DNA from 2 places in the Microbulbifer sp. 2205BS26-8 genome. Region 1 is predicted to be linked to the other one. Evidence: predicted binding sites of a transcription regulator. Region 1 holds the regulator's gene; the other holds the start of a gene.

What was found. The regulator sigma-54, encoded in region 1, starts transcription at its own class of promoters, with help from an activator protein. The targets are predictions, from matches to a motif close to TGGCACANNNNTTGCNNT.
Region 2: the regulator sigma-54 is predicted to act here: its motif matches at 4,743-4,760, upstream of galU (UTP--glucose-1-phosphate uridylyltransferase GalU).

Annotation. Positions count from the first base shown of each region.
Region 1 covers NZ_JAVAMR010000014.1:44,109-53,418, forward strand. Annotated here, with positions in the region: gene rapZ (RNase adapter RapZ) at 1-322, opposite strand, end outside; gene ptsN (PTS IIA-like nitrogen regulatory protein PtsN) at 462-923, opposite strand; gene hpf (ribosome hibernation-promoting factor, HPF/YfiA family) at 927-1,217, opposite strand; gene Q5Y71_RS07035 (RNA polymerase factor sigma-54) at 1,470-2,930, opposite strand; gene lptB (LPS export ABC transporter ATP-binding protein) at 3,083-3,808, opposite strand; gene lptA (lipopolysaccharide transport periplasmic protein LptA) at 3,905-4,450, opposite strand; gene lptC (LPS export ABC transporter periplasmic protein LptC) at 4,437-5,006, opposite strand; gene Q5Y71_RS07055 (HAD family hydrolase) at 5,006-5,545, opposite strand; gene Q5Y71_RS07060 (KpsF/GutQ family sugar-phosphate isomerase) at 5,610-6,581, opposite strand; gene Q5Y71_RS07065 (phospholipid-binding protein MlaC) at 7,175-7,828, shown strand; gene Q5Y71_RS07070 (BolA family protein) at 7,916-8,149, shown strand; gene murA (UDP-N-acetylglucosamine 1-carboxyvinyltransferase) at 8,192-9,310, shown strand, end outside.
Region 2 covers NZ_JAVAMR010000003.1:54,800-64,109, forward strand. Annotated here, with positions in the region: gene Q5Y71_RS01660 (MFS transporter) at 25-1,188, shown strand; gene ssb (single-stranded DNA-binding protein) at 1,340-1,882, shown strand; gene Q5Y71_RS01670 (sugar nucleotide-binding protein) at 1,897-2,751, shown strand; gene fabB (beta-ketoacyl-ACP synthase I) at 2,823-4,046, opposite strand; gene fabA (3-hydroxyacyl-[acyl-carrier-protein] dehydratase FabA) at 4,107-4,631, opposite strand; gene galU (UTP--glucose-1-phosphate uridylyltransferase GalU) at 4,901-5,749, shown strand; gene Q5Y71_RS01690 (phosphomannomutase) at 5,750-7,099, shown strand; gene Q5Y71_RS01695 (polyprenyl synthetase family protein) at 7,253-8,215, opposite strand; gene rplU (50S ribosomal protein L21) at 8,471-8,782, shown strand; gene rpmA (50S ribosomal protein L27) at 8,799-9,056, shown strand; gene cgtA (Obg family GTPase CgtA) at 9,247-9,310, shown strand, end outside.

The sequences.
Region 1 (9,310 bases):
GTTTGCGACGGGTTTCACTGAAACGTTGCACCAGTATCGGCTCGCGCGCATCCAGATAGATCACATCGCATTGCACTTCATTTGCTCGCAGGGATTCAATCACCTGAGGCGCCTGTTTGATATCCTGCCACAGGTTACGGGCATCAATGCCCAGGCCCAAACGGGTATTTTCCTGTGGTGGCTGGTCTCCAGCCCATTTGACCAGTTGGGGCAGCAGGCTGGTCGGCAAGTTATCAATACAGTTAAATCCCACATCCTCCAGCAACTGGAGAGCTGAGCTTTTACCGGAGCCGGAACGGCCGCTGATGATCACCAAGCGCATAGAGAGTCCCTTTGTGAGGTCGGCACACTGGCGTTGTAAATTGGAAACAATGTATCACTGTTTACTTGCGGTTTGTGGTGCACACATACCGCCGTTTCCACCGGGCATGGGTTGCTTGGGCTGAAGTTTAGTGTTCAGTTCAGGCGGCTGCGGCACTGTCTAAGGCCAGCGCATAGAGTTCATCACTGGTTTTCGCCTGCCTTAACTTATCCTTTATCTGGTTATCGGAAAACAGGGCGGCGATTTGTGCAAGTGTCTCAAGGTGTTGTTGCTCTGCATCTTCAGGTACCAGCAGGGCAAACAGTAAATCCACAGGTTGGCGATCTGTAGCGTCAAAATCTACTGCAGGCTTGATGGTGCAGAGCACGCCAATAGGCTGTCTGCAACCAGGCAGGCGACAGTGTGGTATGGCAACACCCTCCCCGATGCTGGTGGAGCCGAGGCGCTCGCGGGCAATCAACTGATTGAAGATGGTATCGGCGTCATGTTGAGAATATTGCTCGGCGATTGCCTGGGCAATATTGAGCAGTAACTTCTTTTTGCTGCTCCCTGCCAGATGGCAAAAGCTGAGGTGGGGGGAAAGTAATGCTTCGAGTGTCATAATTCAGCGGTGGCTTTGCAACTTCTCTTTGTGCTTTTTGAGTTGGCGGTCCAGTTTGTCCGCGAGCGCATCAATGGCCGCGTACATATCACTATCCTCAGAGCCTGCACAGAGGTCATGACCATTGATATGTACCCGGGCTTCGGCTTTCTGGATCAGTTTTTCAACGGATAGGATGACTTGGGCGTTAGTAATGTTGCCGTAATGCCGAGACAGCTTTTCCAATTTGTTTTCGCAGTAACTGCGCATGGGGGGGGTGATATCGACGTGGTGACCACTAATGTTGATCTGCATGGATTTCTCCTTACCGAGTGCACTGCATACCGGCAAACGGCTTCCTTTCGGGCCGCAACCCTACTAGGAAGTGGGCCAGAATGGAAGCATATACTCAAAGTTTGGGTTTTGGTTGGGGGATAAAACCTACAGGGCGCCAGTCAGTTTGTGACTGCATGTGAACTCTGGGTCGAGCAGTCGGCCACTGCCAGTTGGGGGTGTAATGAAACCGAGCGCTGGGCAGCATTGCCGTTAAGAATGGATAGCGGTGGGTCAGGCTAAGCGTTTGCGCTCACTGGAAGAGGGGATTCCCATGGACTCCCGGTATTTCGCTACTGTGCGGCGTGCTACCTTGATTCCCTGCCTGTCGAGTTCCTGGGCGATTTTATTATCCGAAAGGGGCTTGCGTGGGGCTTCGGTATCAATCAGTTTGCGAATCATTGCGCGAATGGCGGTTGACGAGGCGTCCTCGCCGGAATCGGTGCTGACATGGCTGGAGAAAAAATATTTGAGCTCGTAAACGCCCCGGGGAGTCAGCATGTACTTCTGGGTGGTGACTCTGGAGATAGTGGATTCATGCATGCCAATGGCTTTGGCAATATCTGCCAGTACCATCGGCCTCATGGCCTCGGGACCCTCTTCGAGGAATCCCTGCTGTTTCTCAACAATACAGGTCGCCACCTTGAGCAGGGTATCGTGGCGGCTCTGCAGGCTTTTCAAAAACCAGCGCGCCTCCTGGAGGTGGTCCCGCAGGAAGCTGTTTTCTCTGGAGTTATCTGCGCGCCTGACCAGGGCGGCATAGTGATTGTTAATACGGATTTTCGGGGTGATTTCCCCATTCAGATCCACCTGCCAGCGCAACCCTTTGCGGGAAACAAGGATGTCAGGAATGACGTAGGCGGTCTCCTCTCTGCCATAGCGCTCCCCGGGGGTGGGGTTTAGGGTCTGGATCAGGCGAATTACCGCGCCTAACTGGGCCTCATTCAGGTTTGTGCGCCGGCTCAGTTGGCGGAAGTCCCGTTTTCCGAGCAGACTGAGATGGCGTTCAATAATGTCCTTGGCCTGTTTAAGCCAGGGTGTGCTGGCTGGCAGCTGCTGCAACTGCAACAGCAGGCACTCCTGCAGGTCCCGTGCGCCACAACCAGTGGGCTCGAACTGCTGGATCGCTTTGAGCACGGCGAGGACCTCATCCTCTTCAACATGGAGGGACGCTGTGATCTGTGCAATGGGGGTTCCCAGCAGTCCGCAGGGCTTGATCGCATCAATCAGGTTTTCACCGATCCACTTGTCATGCGCAGATAGTGTGGTGAGGTTGAGTTGCCAGTGCAGGTGATCCTGTAGACTGTCTCCGGGAGCACTGTGCTCAAACTCTAATTTGTCACCATCGAATCCACTGCTGTAGTTGCCGTAGATTTCGTCCCAGCGGGAGTCCAGCGGCAACTCGTCGGGAATATTCTGGCTCCAGCTGTCTTCACTGAGTTCGTGCTCACCACTGGAGGAGGCGATTGCACTTTCTGAGCCAGCTGTCGGCTCCTGCTGGGCGTTGCTCTCTGCGATATTGGCTGTAGAGAGAACCTCGTCAGTCTCGACTTCCAGCATTGGGTTGCCGTCCAGAGCGGCCTGGATCTCCTGTTGTAAATCCAGTGTCGACAGTTGCAACAGGCGTATTGCCTGCTGCAACTGCGGGGTCATGGTCAACTGGGTGCCGAGCTTAAGCTGAAGAGACTGCTTCATAGTGGGGCGCTACAAACCGAGGTGGCCGGTATTCACCAAAAGTTACCCATAATGGCGCAGACTACCCCGCTTGCCGGGATAACACAAGCAATAAACGTGCCTATAAATCATGCCCAGTGTGGAATTTGAGCGCAAAAATGGCAGCTTTTCCTCTAGATGGTAAATTCGTGCCCCAGATAAACCTCGCGCACCTGCTGATTCACGAGCACTTCTTCCGGAGTGCCGGCGGCGATAATATGGCCTTCACTGACGATATAGGCGGTTTCACAGATATCGAGGGTTTCGCGCACATTGTGGTCGGTAATCAGGACACCAATACCCCTGTTGCGCAGGTGGCGGACAATGTCCTTGATATCGTTGACCGAGATCGGGTCTACCCCAGCAAAGGGTTCGTCCAGCAATACAAACCTGGGATTTGTGGCGAGTGCGCGGGCGATTTCCACCCGGCGGCGTTCTCCTCCTGAGAGGGCCATCCCCAGACTGTGCTCGATATGGGTAATATTGAACTCACTGAGCAGTGCCTGGGCCTGCTGCTGGCGTGCAGAGCGGGACAGGTCCTTACGGGTCTCAAGGATGGCGAGAATATTGTCGCGCACCGACAGGCGGCGGAATACTGAGGCCTCCTGGGGCAGATAGCCGATCCCTTTGCGTGCACGACCATGCATGGGAAGGCTAGTGATGTCTTCATCATCGATTAATACCCGCCCGGTATTGGCCCGGACCAGGCCAGCGATCATGTAAAAGCAGGTGGTTTTCCCGGCACCATTGGGGCCCAGAAGGCCAACTATCTGACCACTGGTGACGCTGACGGAGACATCCTGAACGACTTTTCTTTTCTTGTACTGCTTGGCGAGGTGTAACGCTTTGAGCGTTGGCATAGTGTGTTCCGAAATCTTTCCCTGCCGTGGGCACAGAGTGCCTTCCGGTAAAGGTTTGACAGTGAATTAGTACTGTATCCAGGCTCGGGTAGGGACCTATTGACCCTCTCTCCCGTTGTTGGAGGTTTCTTTCTTTTCCGGCTTCCAGATCATCTCCACGCGACCTTTCCCGGTCTGTCCCCGGGCACTCAGTTGTTCGGTGGTGAGGTCATAGTTGATCTTTTCTGCTGCCAGGGTATTGCCATCCCGGTCCACTAGGGCCTCGCCGGTAAGGAGAAGTTCTTCCGAGCTGACAGAGTATTCTATGCGCCGGGCGCGCGCCTTGACGGGGTTTTCCCCTGCGAGGATCTTCTGCTCGAAGTGAGCGGGTTTTCCCTCAGCGATGACGCGCCGGACCTCCTTGTCGGTTGTGAAGTAGACCTCGACACGATCCGCGCGTATTTTCAGGGAGCCTTGGGTAATGACAACGTTATTACTGTAAACGACCAGGTTACTGCTCAGAGCGGCATTCATCGCATCAGATCTAATATTCACGCGCTGTTCGCGGTCTTCAGGTAATGCATCTACCCCCGCGGTGAAGAATAACAGGGCTGCAGCGGTGGAAATCTTGCACAGGTGACGGAATAGGTTAGTCGGTGTCATAGCTGCTCTTAACGTCCGATAGGATTTCCACCCGGTCTTCACTCAGATAGGCGCGCATGCCCTTGCCGGTGGTACGGTTGGGGCCGGAGGTGATAGTAACAACTTTGTCGGTTTCGGCGAACTCCCTGTCTGGCAGGAGAGTAATGCTGGGTGTTTCCAATTTGATACCACCTATGGCGGGTAGTTCATCAATCACCACTTCTCCTTCCAGGACTACCCGTTCACCGCGATTGTAGACGGTACCCCACCTGGATTCAGTGCGCCATTTTGGTTGGTCATCCTCGTAGAAGAACAGGCGTGGCTCTGTTAGGTCGGCCCGGTCACGGCGTTTGAACTGGTAGTAGGTAATCTGCTGGGCATCCACCCGGTAGGCCAAGTTACCCTCTTGATCAAAGTGCCGGGTCTTGGCGTTGCGAATGATCAGTTCGGCGGCGCGGTCCTGCTGTTGGGGCGTGGGGCGGATGCTCAGCAACTGCTCCGGCGGGCTTTCGGAGAACCAGAGCCCCACACTGATCAGCAGTATAACCAGTAGTAACGGCAGCCAAGTGCGGCGCATCAACCTTCTCCAAGGTAGGGGGCAAGCGCCATATCAAATGTCCCCTGAGCCCGCATGATGTGATCACAGACTTCGCGCACAGCACCCTCACCGCCGCAGGCATCCGTGATCCATATAGCATGCTCGCGCACGGGTTGGGCAGCATTGGGCGGTGCAATTGGACAGCCAATGCGCGTCATGACCAGAAGATCGGGATAGTCATCGCCGATATAGGCGATCTCCTCAAGCCGACAGGGCTCATCGGCCAAAAGCTCCTGCAAGGCGTTGAATTTATCTTCTCGACCCTGGATCAACTTGCTGATGCCGAGTTCGTGTGCGCGGCGCTCGACCACACTGCTGCGCCGGCCGGTAATAATGACCACATGCACACCGGATTTCTGTAGCATTTTTATGCCATGCCCATCCAGAGTGCTGAATGTTTTGAGTTCGTTACCGCTGCTGTCGAAGTAGAGTTTGCCGTCAGTGAGGACGCCATCTACATCCAGTACCAACCAGCGAATGCGCTTCAATGCACTGTTTAATCGTTCTTCTGGGATCACTGGAGTATCCTTGTAGGTTATCGACGGCTGCGGCACTTTTCCGCTCCGTACAGGATTGTTTATTTCAGATGACGCCGGCGCGCAGTATATCGTGCATATGTAGTACGCCGATCGGAATATGGGTTGCATCTTCCACGACAAGAGCGGTGATCTTGTAATCTTCCATAATTCTCAGCGCTTCCGCGGCCAGGGTTTCGGCGGAAACCGTCTTCGGACTGCGGCTCATCACTTGCGTCATGGTCGCCTGGTCAAATGCCACTTTCTGATCGATTACGCGGCGCAGGTCGCCATCGGTAAATACACCCAGTAATTTCCCACTGTGGTCGATAACCGTAGTCATGCCAAAACCCTTGCTGGTCATTTCCAGAAGAGCTTTGGACAACAGGGTTTCCGGGTGCACTCGGGGCAATTCTTTCCCGGCGTGCATCACATCTTTAACTTTGAGTAGCAAGCGTCGCCCCAGGGCTCCGCCGGGATGCGAAAAAGCGAAATCCTCGGCGGTAAATCCCCTGGCCTCAAGCAGGGCCACTGCCAATGCATCACCCATCACGAGGGTGACGGTGGTAGAGGAAGTAGGGGCCAGGTTGAGCGGGCAGGCCTCTGTTTGTACCGAGATGTCCAGATTGACCTCGGCAGCCTGAGCCAGGGACGAGTCGGCTTTGCCGGTCATACTGATCATTGGGATGCCAAGCCGTTTCAGCAATGGCAGCAGGGTGAGTACTTCCGTCGAGGAGCCCGAGTTGGAAATCGCGACTACCAGGTCGTCGCGGGTAATCATTCCCAGGTCTCCGTGACTGGCCTCGCCCGGGTGAACGAAGAAACTCGGTGTACCAGTGCTGGCCAGGGTTGCGGCTATCTTGCGTCCAATATGCCCGGATTTTCCCATTCCGGTCACGATGGTGCGGCCAGAGCACTGCAAGATCATCCTGCAAGCCTGTTGAAAGTCGCCATTAATTCTGTTTTCCAGTCCGGCGACAGCCTCTGCCTCCATGCGAACGGTGCGGCGCCCTGCCTGCAATATCAGATCCTGAGTCATCAAATGCCTCTGGTTTGCTAACGTCTATCTACGTAGGTTTGTACAAATAGTAATCTTCCCCAGCCAGGATAAGCTGCGGGAACGATTTGACACAGGGACGTGTCGCCCCTGGTCTGGAACCAGTGAAAGCGCTGGAAACACCTGCATCAGCGCATATTTGCGGTAGTTTTTCAATAAAGCGGTGATCCAATCGATGCTGAAAGACTGGTTGGACTGCCAGAATAAGTGGCCAACTTGTGATAGTGCTACCAGTCTCTGCCAGCGGCATCGCGCAATCTTTGAGATACGCTGTCCGATCGGGCTGGTTTTCCTCCCCCTCCTGCTCTTCTACTGTCGTGCTAATCTATATTATTAGCGGGCTACTGGCGCGGGAACCCGCCGAACAACCGGGAGGGGTGATCAAATGACATTCCAGTACACCCCCCACATCTTCAGGCGCGGTCATGGTATAGTCTGCCGCCGCTGCTGTCAGCTTTGTCATTCAATGGATGAACGGCAAAGCCCTTCTTCTCAGGCATCGGGCGGCATGATCGATATGGCACTTATTTACGCTGTTTGCGTCCAAGGAAAAATTGGATAACAGGAGACTCTTTGTGAACACATCATTTTGGATTGATCGGCAAGGTTTGTCACAGTGGCTAAAGTGTGTGCTCTGCGCATTCCTGGTATCTGCGGCAAGCTCTGCAGCGAATGCCGCTCAAAATCCCTATGTGGTGATCGAAGGGGTATCCCAACAATTGTTGAGTGTGATTCGCTCGAATGCGCTATATGCCAATAGTGACCCGCAGAGATATTACAGCGCCGTAGAGAACGTGCTGATACCGATTGTGGATTTTGATTTTATTGCGATCGGTGTAATGGGGCGCTATGCCAAACAGGCTACAGCGAGCCAACGCTCGCGTTTTACCAATACGTTCCGTCGGGATCTGGTAGCAACATTTGCCCGTGGAGTGGCGAATTTTGGTGATCTGGATGTGAAAGTGGTGAATCCGGGAACGGTTCCCATCGGAAATCGGGTCAATGTCCTGCAGGAGGTGCGCAGTAAAGAGGGAATTACCAAGGTGTCCTATACCTTGGTACGCAATCGCGCGGGGCAGTGGAAGTTGATCAATGTGATTCTCAACGGGGTCAATCTGGGTAAAACGTTCCGCAGTCAGTTTGCCCAGTCAATGCGGACCCATGGCGATATCGACAAGGTAATTTCCAATTGGTCCGCAGCACAGGATGTTGCTGATCAAGTGAGCTAATTGGCGGACGTTGGAGCGTTCTGCTGCGTGTCCTGCGCGAATCGGGTACACTTGCGTACCGTTTTTACATCAACCCAAATCCCGCCTATGCAACCTGATGAAATCAAAGCCCTGATTGAGGGACAAATCCCCGAGAGTAATGTGAATGTTGCCTTTGAGGGCAGCCACCTTGTGGTGACTGTAGTGAGCAGTGCCTTCGAAGGCCTGACCCGTTTAAAGAAACAGCAACTGGTTTATGCAGTGCTCAGCGAAAAGATTGCCGATGGCACATTGCACGCCGTCCAGATGCAGACTCTGACCCCGGAAGAGGCCGGTCGTTAACCTGCACCATGAGTACTGGTGGCACCCCAACTATGAGACCGAATGGATAAGTTATTAATTGAGGGCGGCAGTCCGGTGTCCGGAACATTGCGAATCTCCGGTGCAAAAAATTCAGCTCTGCCTATTTTGGCTGCAGCCCTGTTGGCAGACGGGCCGGTACATATTCGCAATCTGCCGCACCTGAATGACATCACCACCATGATCACGCTGCTGCGCTGTATGGGCTGTGATGTCACAATCGATGAGCAACTGGGTGTCGAGATTGACCCCCGCTCGGTCAATGATCTGACAGCGCCTTACGAGTTGGTAAAAACCATGCGCGCATCGATTCTTGTGCTGGGCCCCCTGCTGGCACGTCACGGTGTGGCCAATGTTTCCTTCCCGGGGGGTTGTGCCATCGGCAGCCGCCCGGTGGACATCCACCTCAAGGGCCTGGAGGCCATGGGTGCGGAAATCACCATTGACGGCGGCTTTATCCGTGCGCGTTCCAATGGCCGTTTGAAAGGCGCCAACATCGTGATGGAGAAAGTCACTGTCGGTGGCACAGAGAACCTGTTGATGGCCGCTGTGCTGGCTGAGGGCACAACTTTGTTGCAGAACGCCGCACGGGAGCCCGAAATTGTCGATCTGGCAGAATTCCTGATTGCCATGGGTGCGCAGATTGAGGGGGTGGGTACGGATACCTTGCGTATTCACGGTGTGCTCAAGTTGCACCCTTGCACCTTTACGGTGATGCCGGATCGCATTGAAACCGGGACCTTTCTTGCAGCCGCTGCCGCAGCGCGGGGCCAAGTGCGCCTGCTGCACACCCGCGCGGATATTCTCGATGCCGTGTTGCTCAAGTTCGAGGAGGCCGGTGCGCACCTGAGCTGTGGAGAGGATTGGATTGAGCTTGATATGAAAGGCAATCGTCCCAAAGCGGTCAGTTTTCGCACAGCACCCTATCCGGCATTCCCCACAGACATGCAGTCGCAGTTTACCGCGATGAATGCCGTAGCTGAGGGTAAGGGTGCGGTGGTAGAGACGATCTTTGAAAACCGCCTGATCCAGGTACACGAGCTGAACCGCATGGGAGCGGATATTGCCCTGGAGGGCAATACCGCGATAGTCACCGGGGTAGAAAAGCTTAAAGGGGCTCCAGTGATGGCCTCTGACCTGCGC
Region 2 (9,310 bases), on a different contig from region 1:
ATTGAATGCTGTTGCGGGATTTGCATGAATGCCATTGAGCGTCGCGCCCTGGGTGGATTGGCCCCCCTGTATGTTTTTCGCATGCTCGGCCTGTTTATGGTGCTGCCGGTGCTCACCGTTTACGGTGGGGATTACCGCGCTAGCACGCCCCTGCTGCTGGGGCTGGCCCTGGGTGCCTATGGCCTGAGCCAGGCGGTGCTGCAGATCCCCCTGGGGCTGCTATCCGACCGCTGGGGGCGCAAGCCGGTGATCTATACGGGCCTCGCCCTGTTTGCCCTCGGCAGTGTAATCGCGGCCCAGACGGACTCGGTCTACGGATTGATTGCCGGCAGGGTGCTGCAGGGCTGTGGTGCTATTTCGGCAGCGGTAATGGCGCTGGTTGCCGATCTCACCCGGGACGAGAAGCGCGGTATCGCCATGGCGGTGGTAGGTGCGTCAATCGGGGTGGCCTTTATGCTGGCAGTGGTACTGGGGCCGGCCCTGGCGGGCGCCGGTGGTCTGGCGGCTGTCTTCTGGGTCACCGCGGTATTGGCTTTGCTGGGTATTCTGCTGGTCTGGTATGTTGTGCCAGCGCCACCGGTGGCGCGGCGCCCGGCAGTTTCCAGCGGTGGTTTCCGCACTGTACTGGGCAGTGGTCTCATCTGGAGGATGGTTTCCGGGGCATTTTTTTCCCACCTGTTACTGACGGCGTTATTTGTCGCCCTGCCACTGGTTTTGGTGAACAGGCTGGGGTGGCCGGCAGGGGAGCACTGGAAACTGTACGGCCCCCTGATGCTGGGCACCTTTATTCTAATGCTGCCGCTGATGCGGCTGGCAGAGTGCGGTAAAAAAGCCCCGCTCGCCTTAAACCTGGGAGCTCTGGCTCTGGCTGGGGGCAGTGCGGCACTGTTGCTGGCGACCGGCCCCTGGGTTGCAGTGGTACTGCTGGGTATTTTCTTTACCGGTTTCAATCTGCTGGAGGCGCTGTTGCCAGCCCAGTTGACCCGCAAGGCGCCGGTGGATGCCCGCGGGGCCGCTTCGGGTCTCTATGCAACCCTGCAGTTTTTCGGCACCTTTGTCGGCGGCAGTCTGGGAGGCTACCTGTTCGGCGTGGGTGGCGCGAGCGCTGTGGCCTGGTTCGGTTTTGCAGCGTTATCGGTCTGGGGGCTGCTCTGGTGGTGGCTGCGCGAGCGGGCCAGTGCTTACTAACTGGTGGCGACTGTTGTATGCTGCTGGATAAACATACACTGATTGCCTGCCGGGGCGATCGTGCAACGGCAGTGTTTGAGCAGGCGTGCACAGGTAACGTCTGAATCATAATTGCCCCGGGCGGGACCCGGGTTGAAGAGAGGAGAGGGCCATGGCCAGGGGAATTAATAAAGTTATTTTGATTGGCAATCTGGGCAATGATCCGGAAACCCGGTATATGCCGAGTGGGGGTGCCGTAACCAACGTAAGCCTGGCCACCAGCGAGAGCTGGAAAGACAAGCAGACTGGCCAGCAGCAAGAACGCACCGAGTGGCACCGGGTGGTGTTCTTCAACCGCCTGGCCGAAATTGCCGGAGAGTACCTGCGCAAGGGTTCCAAAGTGTATATTGAGGGAGCACTGCGCACACGCAAGTGGCAGGACAAGAGCACCGGCCAGGATCGCTACAGCACTGAGATTGTCGCCAGTGAGATGCAGATGCTCGACGGCCGCGGTGAAGCGGGCGGCTTTGGCCAGGGTGTGAGTGGTGCCGGAATGGGCGCCGCCGATAGCGGTGCACACCCCACGAGTGGTCAGGGCGCCTTTGCACCGGCAAATACCGCTCCTTCGCCGGCGGCACCACCCAACAAGCAGCAGCCCAACCAGGGCTCCGCCGGTGGGTTCGACAACAGCTTTGACGACGATATTCCCTTCTGAGGCTGGCCTGTCCAGTGTTTGAACTGAGTTCCGGCTACAAACCGGGCACCGTTGCGGTTATCACGGCCGGCAATGAAATTGACGGCGCGTTGCAGAAACGCCTGCAGCGTGCCGGCCTGCGCACCCAGCTGTTGGCCCCATCTGAACTCGAACAATTGCGCCCGGGCTCTCTTGTGATCAATGCCTCGGCCTGCGCCGATGCGCAGGGCATGCCGGAGGCGCTACAGGTGGCCAGACTGCTCGCGCAGAATCCCTGTGCGCATGTGATCCAGCTCTCCTCCTATCAGGTCTTTGCCGGCGGAGAACGCCGTCGCTACGATGAAGACGAGGCAGCGGAGCCCCGCGCCCGTTGCGGGCGACAGTGGCTGACTTGTGAGCGGGCCCTGGGCGGTTTGGACCATCTGACTATTTTGAGATTCGGTTGGGTGGTGGACAGTAGCCGGGATGCGCTGTTGGGGCGGGTGTTGCACAGTTTTGTTACGGGCGAGCCCATCGCCCTGGATAGCTGCAGCAGCGGCAATCCGGTCACCGCTTTGGATTTGGCGCGTGTGGTGGTGGCAGTGTCACAGCAGTTGGCCAGTGGGGCCTGTGCCAGCGGGATTTACCACTACGGCAGCTCCGACAGCTGTACTGCGATGGAGTTTGCTTTGGAGGTTGTGGAGCGGGCCCGGTCCTTCTATGACGAAGAGCGGCTGGTGCCGTTGAGCCTGCTGGAGGATAGCGGGAAACGGCGAGATCGCAGTGTTGTTCTCGCCTGCGGCAAGCTGCGCGATGTCTTCGGCATTCAGCAGCACAGCTGGCGCCAGGGGCTCACCCGGCAAGTGGAGCTTTGGCTTGAGCGCCTGGAAGCGGAGAGGTCAACACCCTAAAAGAGAGATTGCCGGGGAAGTGTTGCAAAGTGAGAGGCGCCCGTTAGGCAGACCCCTGTTGGGCTTTCGGCCTACACCTTATCGAAAACCAGACAGGCATTGGTGCCGCCGAAGCCGAAGCTGTTCGACATGGCGCGCTTTATTTCGCATTCGCGCAGTTCGACCACCAGATCCATGCCTTTGGCTGCGGGATCCCGGTTGTCTACATTGGCCGAGGCGGCGATAAAATTATGTTGCATCATCAGCAGGCTGTAAATAGCCTCCTGTACACCGGCAGCCCCAAGGGAGTGGCCGGTCAGCGATTTTGTGGAAGCGAAAGCCGGTCCCTTGTCCCCAAAGACTTCGCGCATGGCTCGGAGTTCAGCCACATCTCCCACGGGGGTCGAGGTGCCGTGGGTATTGATATAGTCCACGCTGCCACGCAGGCCACCGCCATCCATGCCCGCCAGGGCCTGTTGCATGCAGCGCACCGCACCCTCGCCGCTGGGAGCGACCATGTCGTAACCATCTGAGGTGGCGCCGTAGCCGGTCAGCTCAGCATAGATGGTGGCACCGCGCGCCAGGGCATGATTCATCTCCTCCAGTATCAGGCAGCCACCGCCACCGGCGATCACAAATCCATCGCGATCCGTATCGTAGGGACGCGAGGCTCTGGTGGGGGTTTCATTGTACTTGCTCGAAAGGGCGCCCATGGCATCAAACAGATGGGTCAGGCTCCAGGCCAGTTCCTCGCCGCCACCGGCAAAGACAATATCCTGCTTGCCCATTTGGATCAGTTCGGCTCCGTGGCCAATGCAGTGGGCGCTGGTTGCACAGGCGGAAGAGATGCTGTAATTAACGCCTTTGATTTTGAACGGGGTGGCGAGACAGGCGGAGACGGTGCTGCCCATCACCTGGGGTACCCGGTAGGCGCCGACACGGCGCACACCCTTTTCTTTGAGGGTGTGAGCGGCATCGATAATCTGCTGGGTGGAGGTGCCCCCGGAGCCCATGATAATACCGGTGCGTGGATTGGAAATATCGCTCTCCTCCAGGCCGGACTGATCGATGGCCTCGCGCATGGCAATATAGGCATAGGCGGCGGAATCACCCATAAAGCGCAGTTGCTTGCGGTCGATATGTTCCTTGAAATCAATATCCACCGGACCGGCAATCTGGCTGCGCAGTCCGAGATCCCGATATTCGTCCTGAAAGCGAATGCCACTGCGGCCGGCTTTCAGGGAGGCAGTGACTTCTTTTGTGTTGGTACCGATACAGGATGTGATTCCCATTCCGGTAATGACTACCCGGCGCATAGTGATCTCCAGCATAGCGTGTCGGCAGAAGACTTTCAGCGGTATTGGTCTTCGGCCAGTTTAAAAATTATCCGTGCGGGTAAACAAGCCTACGCGAAGATCCTTCGCTGTGTAAATTTCGCGTCCGTCGACAGAGACACTGCCGTTGCCGATTCCCATGACGAGCCTGCGCTCGACGATACGGCTCATCTGGATATGGTAAGTTACTTTTTTGTTGGTGGGCAGAATCTGTCCGGTAAACTTGACTTCGCCGCAGCCGAGTGCGCGCCCGCGCCCGGGATTGCCTTTCCAGGCCAGGAAATAACCGAGCAGTTGCCACATGGCGTCCAGGCCGAGGCAGCCGGGCATGACCGGATCGCCGGGAAAGTGACAGTCGAAAAACCACAGATCGGGAGAGATGTCCAGCTCTGCAATCAACTCTCCCTTGCCGAAGGCGCCGCCCTCTTTGGAAATGTGGGTGATTCGGTCCAGCATCAGCATATTGGGGGCGGGCAGTTGGGCATTGCCGGGGCCGAACATTTCACCCTGGGAGCAGGTCAGGAGTTCCTCCCTGCTATAGTTGTTTTTTTGAACAAAGTTACTCATCTTATCCCTATCAGTGGGTGGTTGTGCAATTGAGGCTGGGCGTTTTTGCAAGAGCGGGCATTCTAAGGGCTCTGTCTTGCTTGTCCAGTCAGGCAAAACGGTTTTTGTGACTGGCGCTATAATTGCTTTCACAATCTTAGAGCATTGAATCGGGGATTTTTGGCCTTATTGGGGATACTCGCGTCATCTTATGTAAATGATACCGCTTGCCAACTGTGTTAGATTGCCGGCCCGAAGCGGAAGACACGCTTTTGTTCAAAGGGGGTAAAATGCTCAAAAAATGTCTGTTCCCGGTCGCCGGTTACGGCACCCGTTTCCTGCCTGCCACCAAAGCCATGCCCAAAGAGATGCTACCTCTGGTGAATAAGCCGCTGGTACAGTACGGCGTCGAGGAAGCCATTGAGGCGGGGCTGACGGAAATTGGCTTTGTCACCGGCCGGGGCAAGCGTGCCATCGAGGATCACTTTGATACCAACTTTGAATTGGAACACCAGATTGCCGGAACCGGCAAAGAGCGCTATCTGGATTCTGTACGCAAGGTCATCGACTGTGCCAGCTTTTCCTATACACGCCAGGGGGAAATGCGGGGTTTGGGCGATGCGATCCTGCAGGGGCGCCGCCTGGTGGGAGATGAGGCCTTTGCCGTAGTGCTGGCAGACGACCTGTGCCTGAACGATGACCTGGGCGTGCTCGCGCAGATGGTGCGGCTCTACAAGCAGTTTCGCTGCAGCATCGTTGCCGTCGAGGAAGTCCCAATGACGCAGATCCATAAATTCGGTGTGATCGCAGGCAACGAGATCAAACCGGGCCTCTACCAGGTAACCGATATGATCGAGAAGCCCGCTGTGGAAGAGGCGCCGAGCAATAAGGCGATTATCGGGCGCTACATTTTAACCCCGGATATTTTTGACCTGATCCGCGATACACCCCCGGGCAAAAATGGGGAAGTTCAGATTACCGATGCCCTACTGGCCCAGGCGCGTCAGGGTTGCGTGCTGGCTTACGCGTTCAGGGGGCGCCGTTTTGACTGTGGTTCAGTGGAAGGGTTTATCGAGGCCACGAACCATGTGTATGAAAATGTATACCTTCCCGGCCAGCCCGCTCAGGAGAAGCAGTAAGTGCGCGAACTCACCTGTTTTAAAGCCTATGATGTGCGCGGTCGGGTACCGGAAGAGCTGAACGTCGATATCGCTTACCGGGTGGGGCGAGCCTTTGCCCAGTTCCTGGGCGCGCGCCGGGTAGTAGTCGGGCACGACATACGCCTGACCAGTGGCGAACTGACCGCAGCGCTGGCCAATGGTCTGTGCGATGCCGGGGCAGAAGTGTTTCATATCGGGGAATGTGGAACCGAAGAGATTTACTTCTCCACTTTTCATGGAGACTTTGATGGCGGTATCTGTGTGACCGCCAGTCACAACCCCATGGAATACAATGGAATGAAATTTGTCCGTGCCGGCAGCAGCCCGATCAGTGGTGATACCGGTTTGCTGGATATCAAACGCCTGGCGGAGGAGAACAACTTTCCCCCCGTGACTCAGCGTGGTGATTTGCAGCGTTTTGAGCATCGCGCAGCCTTTGTCCGGCATCTGTTAGGGTATATTGATCGCTCTGTCCTCAGGCCGCTCAAGTTGGTGGTCAATGCCGGTAATGGTGGCGCGGGCACAGTGGTTGATGCGTTGGCACCACACCTGCCCTTTGAGTTTGTGCGGGTACACCACCAGCCAGACGGCAATTTCCCCAATGGTATCCCCAACCCGATACTGCCGGAGAATCGTGCACCCACCGCGGCGGCGGTGCGTGAGAGTGGGGCTGACTTTGGTATTGCTTGGGATGGTGATTTCGACCGCTGTTTTTTCTTTGATGAAAAGGGTGCGTTTGTCGAAGGTTACTACCTGGTCGGTTTGCTTGCAGGCGCCTTTCTGCGTAAGCATAAAGGCGCCAAAGTGGTTCACGATCCCCGCCTGCTGTGGAATACCAGGGATATCGTCTACAGGGCGGGCGGTGTACCGGTGCAAAGCAAAACTGGCCACGCTTTTATCAAAGAGCGTATGCGCAGGGAAGACGCGGTTTACGGCGGTGAGATGAGTGCCCATCACTACTTCCGTGACTTCGCCTACTGCGACAGTGGTATGATCCCCTGGCTATTGGTGGCTGAATTAGTCAGCCGCAGTGGCAAGCCCCTGTCGGAACTGGTCGGGGAGGGCATGAAGGCATTTCCCTGCTCCGGCGAGATCAATACCAGGGTGCAGAATGCTGCAGCACTACTGAAAGCCGTCGAAGCGAGCTATGGCCCCGATGCCGAGTGCGTGGAGCATGTGGATGGCTTGAGTGTGGGCTATACCGATTGGCGTTTTAATCTTCGCATGTCCAATACTGAACCGGTCGTCCGCCTGAATGTGGAATCCCGGGGGGATAAGGCCCTGATGCGCGCGAAGACCGAAGAGTTACTCAGACTGATCCGCGCCTGAATTCCGCTTCAATGCTATTGAGTTGCCTGCCTTGCAATGCCGGCGCAGATGCGCGCAGTGGCCCGGCTGTCACCGTTTTGGAGCACCACCTGCACGCATCATCCTACCCCGGTAACCCGTTTGGCGGTCGGATTGGCGCGATCTCCCGGGGCCTCAGACCTCTCTTTCCACTGCAAAGCTGGCCAATTGTTGCAGGGCCGTCTTTTGTGCGCAGTCGGGCAGAAAAGCCAGCTGTGCTTTTGCGTTATCGACGGCAACATGGGCGTGTTCCATGGTGTAATCCAGTGCCCCGCAAGCCTCAATGGCTTCGACGATGCCGGACAATTGCTCTGCACTGTGCCGTTCAATGGCTTCCCTGACCAGTTGCGCCTGGGCCCGGGTCCCCTTGGCCATGGTGTAGATGAGTGGCAGAGTCGGTTTGCCCTCGGCCAAGTCATCGCCCACATTCTTACCCAATGCCTCCGGGGTGCCGCGGTAGTCGAGCACATCATCGACCAGTTGGAAGGCGAGTCCCAGGTGACGGCCGTACAGTTTCAGAGCGGTTTGTACCTCGTTGGTGCATCCGGCCAGGGCTGCGGCAGTTTCACAGGCGGCCTCAAAAAGGGCGCCGGTTTTCTTGTGGATAACGGTGAAGTAGCTGTCTTCGCCCACGTCGGGATCGCCTGCGTTGACCAACTGCTCTACCTCGCCCTCGGCGATGGTGTTGGTCGTATCCGAGAGGATTGCCATGATGCGCATATCCTGCAGGGCAACCATCATCTGAAAGGCGCGGGAGTAGAGGAAGTCGCCCACCAGAACGCTGGGGGCATTGCCCCATTTGGCATTGGCGGTAAGGCGGCCTCGGCGCAGTTCGGAAGTGTCCACCACATCATCGTGCAACAGCGTGGCGGTGTGAATAAATTCAATAATGGTGGCGAGGTCGATATGGCGATTACCGCGATAACCACAGGCCCTGGCGCAGAGCAGCACCAGCAGGGGTCGCAGGCGCTTGCCACCGGCCTCCACCAGGTAGTGGCCGATGTTTTCCACCAGGGGAACGTGCGAGTGCAGTTGATCGAGAATACGCTGGTTGACTGCGGCAAAGTCTTCGGCGGCGACCCTGTGGAAAGGCAGCATGCATGAGTTCCTTATACGACTGACAGAGGCCGCCCGAAGGAGCCGGACGGTAAAGGGGTGCTATTGTATCAACCCGGTGAATTGATTAGAATCTGCGCCCCGCCGTTTGCGGGTACCGATCGGCTCTGGTCTGGGCCGTCTGGGACCCGTCGGCAACAGATGTTTAGACAACGCGGCGCAAGCTCCCAAAATGCGGTTGATGACCCAACAGTCCGTCCGCTGCTTCGTGTCGTCCACACCGGAGCAGAGAAAAATATGTACGCTGTTTTTGAAAGCGGTGGCAAGCAACACCGCGTGGAAGCGGGCGAGATACTTCGCCTTGAAAAGTTGGAAGTCGCGACTGGGGAATCCATCGATTTCGATAGGGTGCTGATGGTAGTTGATGGCGACAAGATTGATATCGGCGCTCCCGTTGTCAATGGCGCAGCAGTGACTGCCGAAGTGGTCAGCCACGGCCGCGGCGAGAAAGTGAAAATCATCAAGTTCCGCCGCCGCAAGCACTCTATGAAGCGCCAGGGTCACCGCCAGTGGTATACCGAGGTGAAAATCACCGGTATCAAGGCATAAAGAGGAGTAACGATTCATGGCACACAAGAAAGCTGGTGGCAGTACCCGAAATGGCCGCGATTCCGAGAGCAAACGCCTTGGCGTTAAGCGTTTTGGCGGCCAGTCTGCTGTTGCAGGTAATATCATCGTTCGCCAGCGCGGCACCAAGTTCCACGCCGGGGTGAATGTTGGTATGGGTAAAGACCACACCCTGTTCGCCACGGCGGACGGCGTTGTGAAGTTTGAAGTGAAAGGTCCCAATAACCGCAAGTTTGTTTCCATCGAAACAGTCTGAGCAGAATCTGGCCCAAGCTTCAAAAAAGCCCCGCTTGCTGCGGGGCTTTTTTGTTGCAAGGCAGTAAACCGTTACGGAATACCCGGGGTAAGTCCCTGTTTTTTGGGGAACCTCCTCCTGTCCGGTTGGTGGGTGTCGCCGGCTTGGGCAGGATACGGAATAGACAATCGCCGAGGTAGTGGAGTGATTTATGAAATTTGTCGATGAAGCACCCATCTACGTGCAGGCGGGCAAGGGGGGCAATGGCTGCCTGA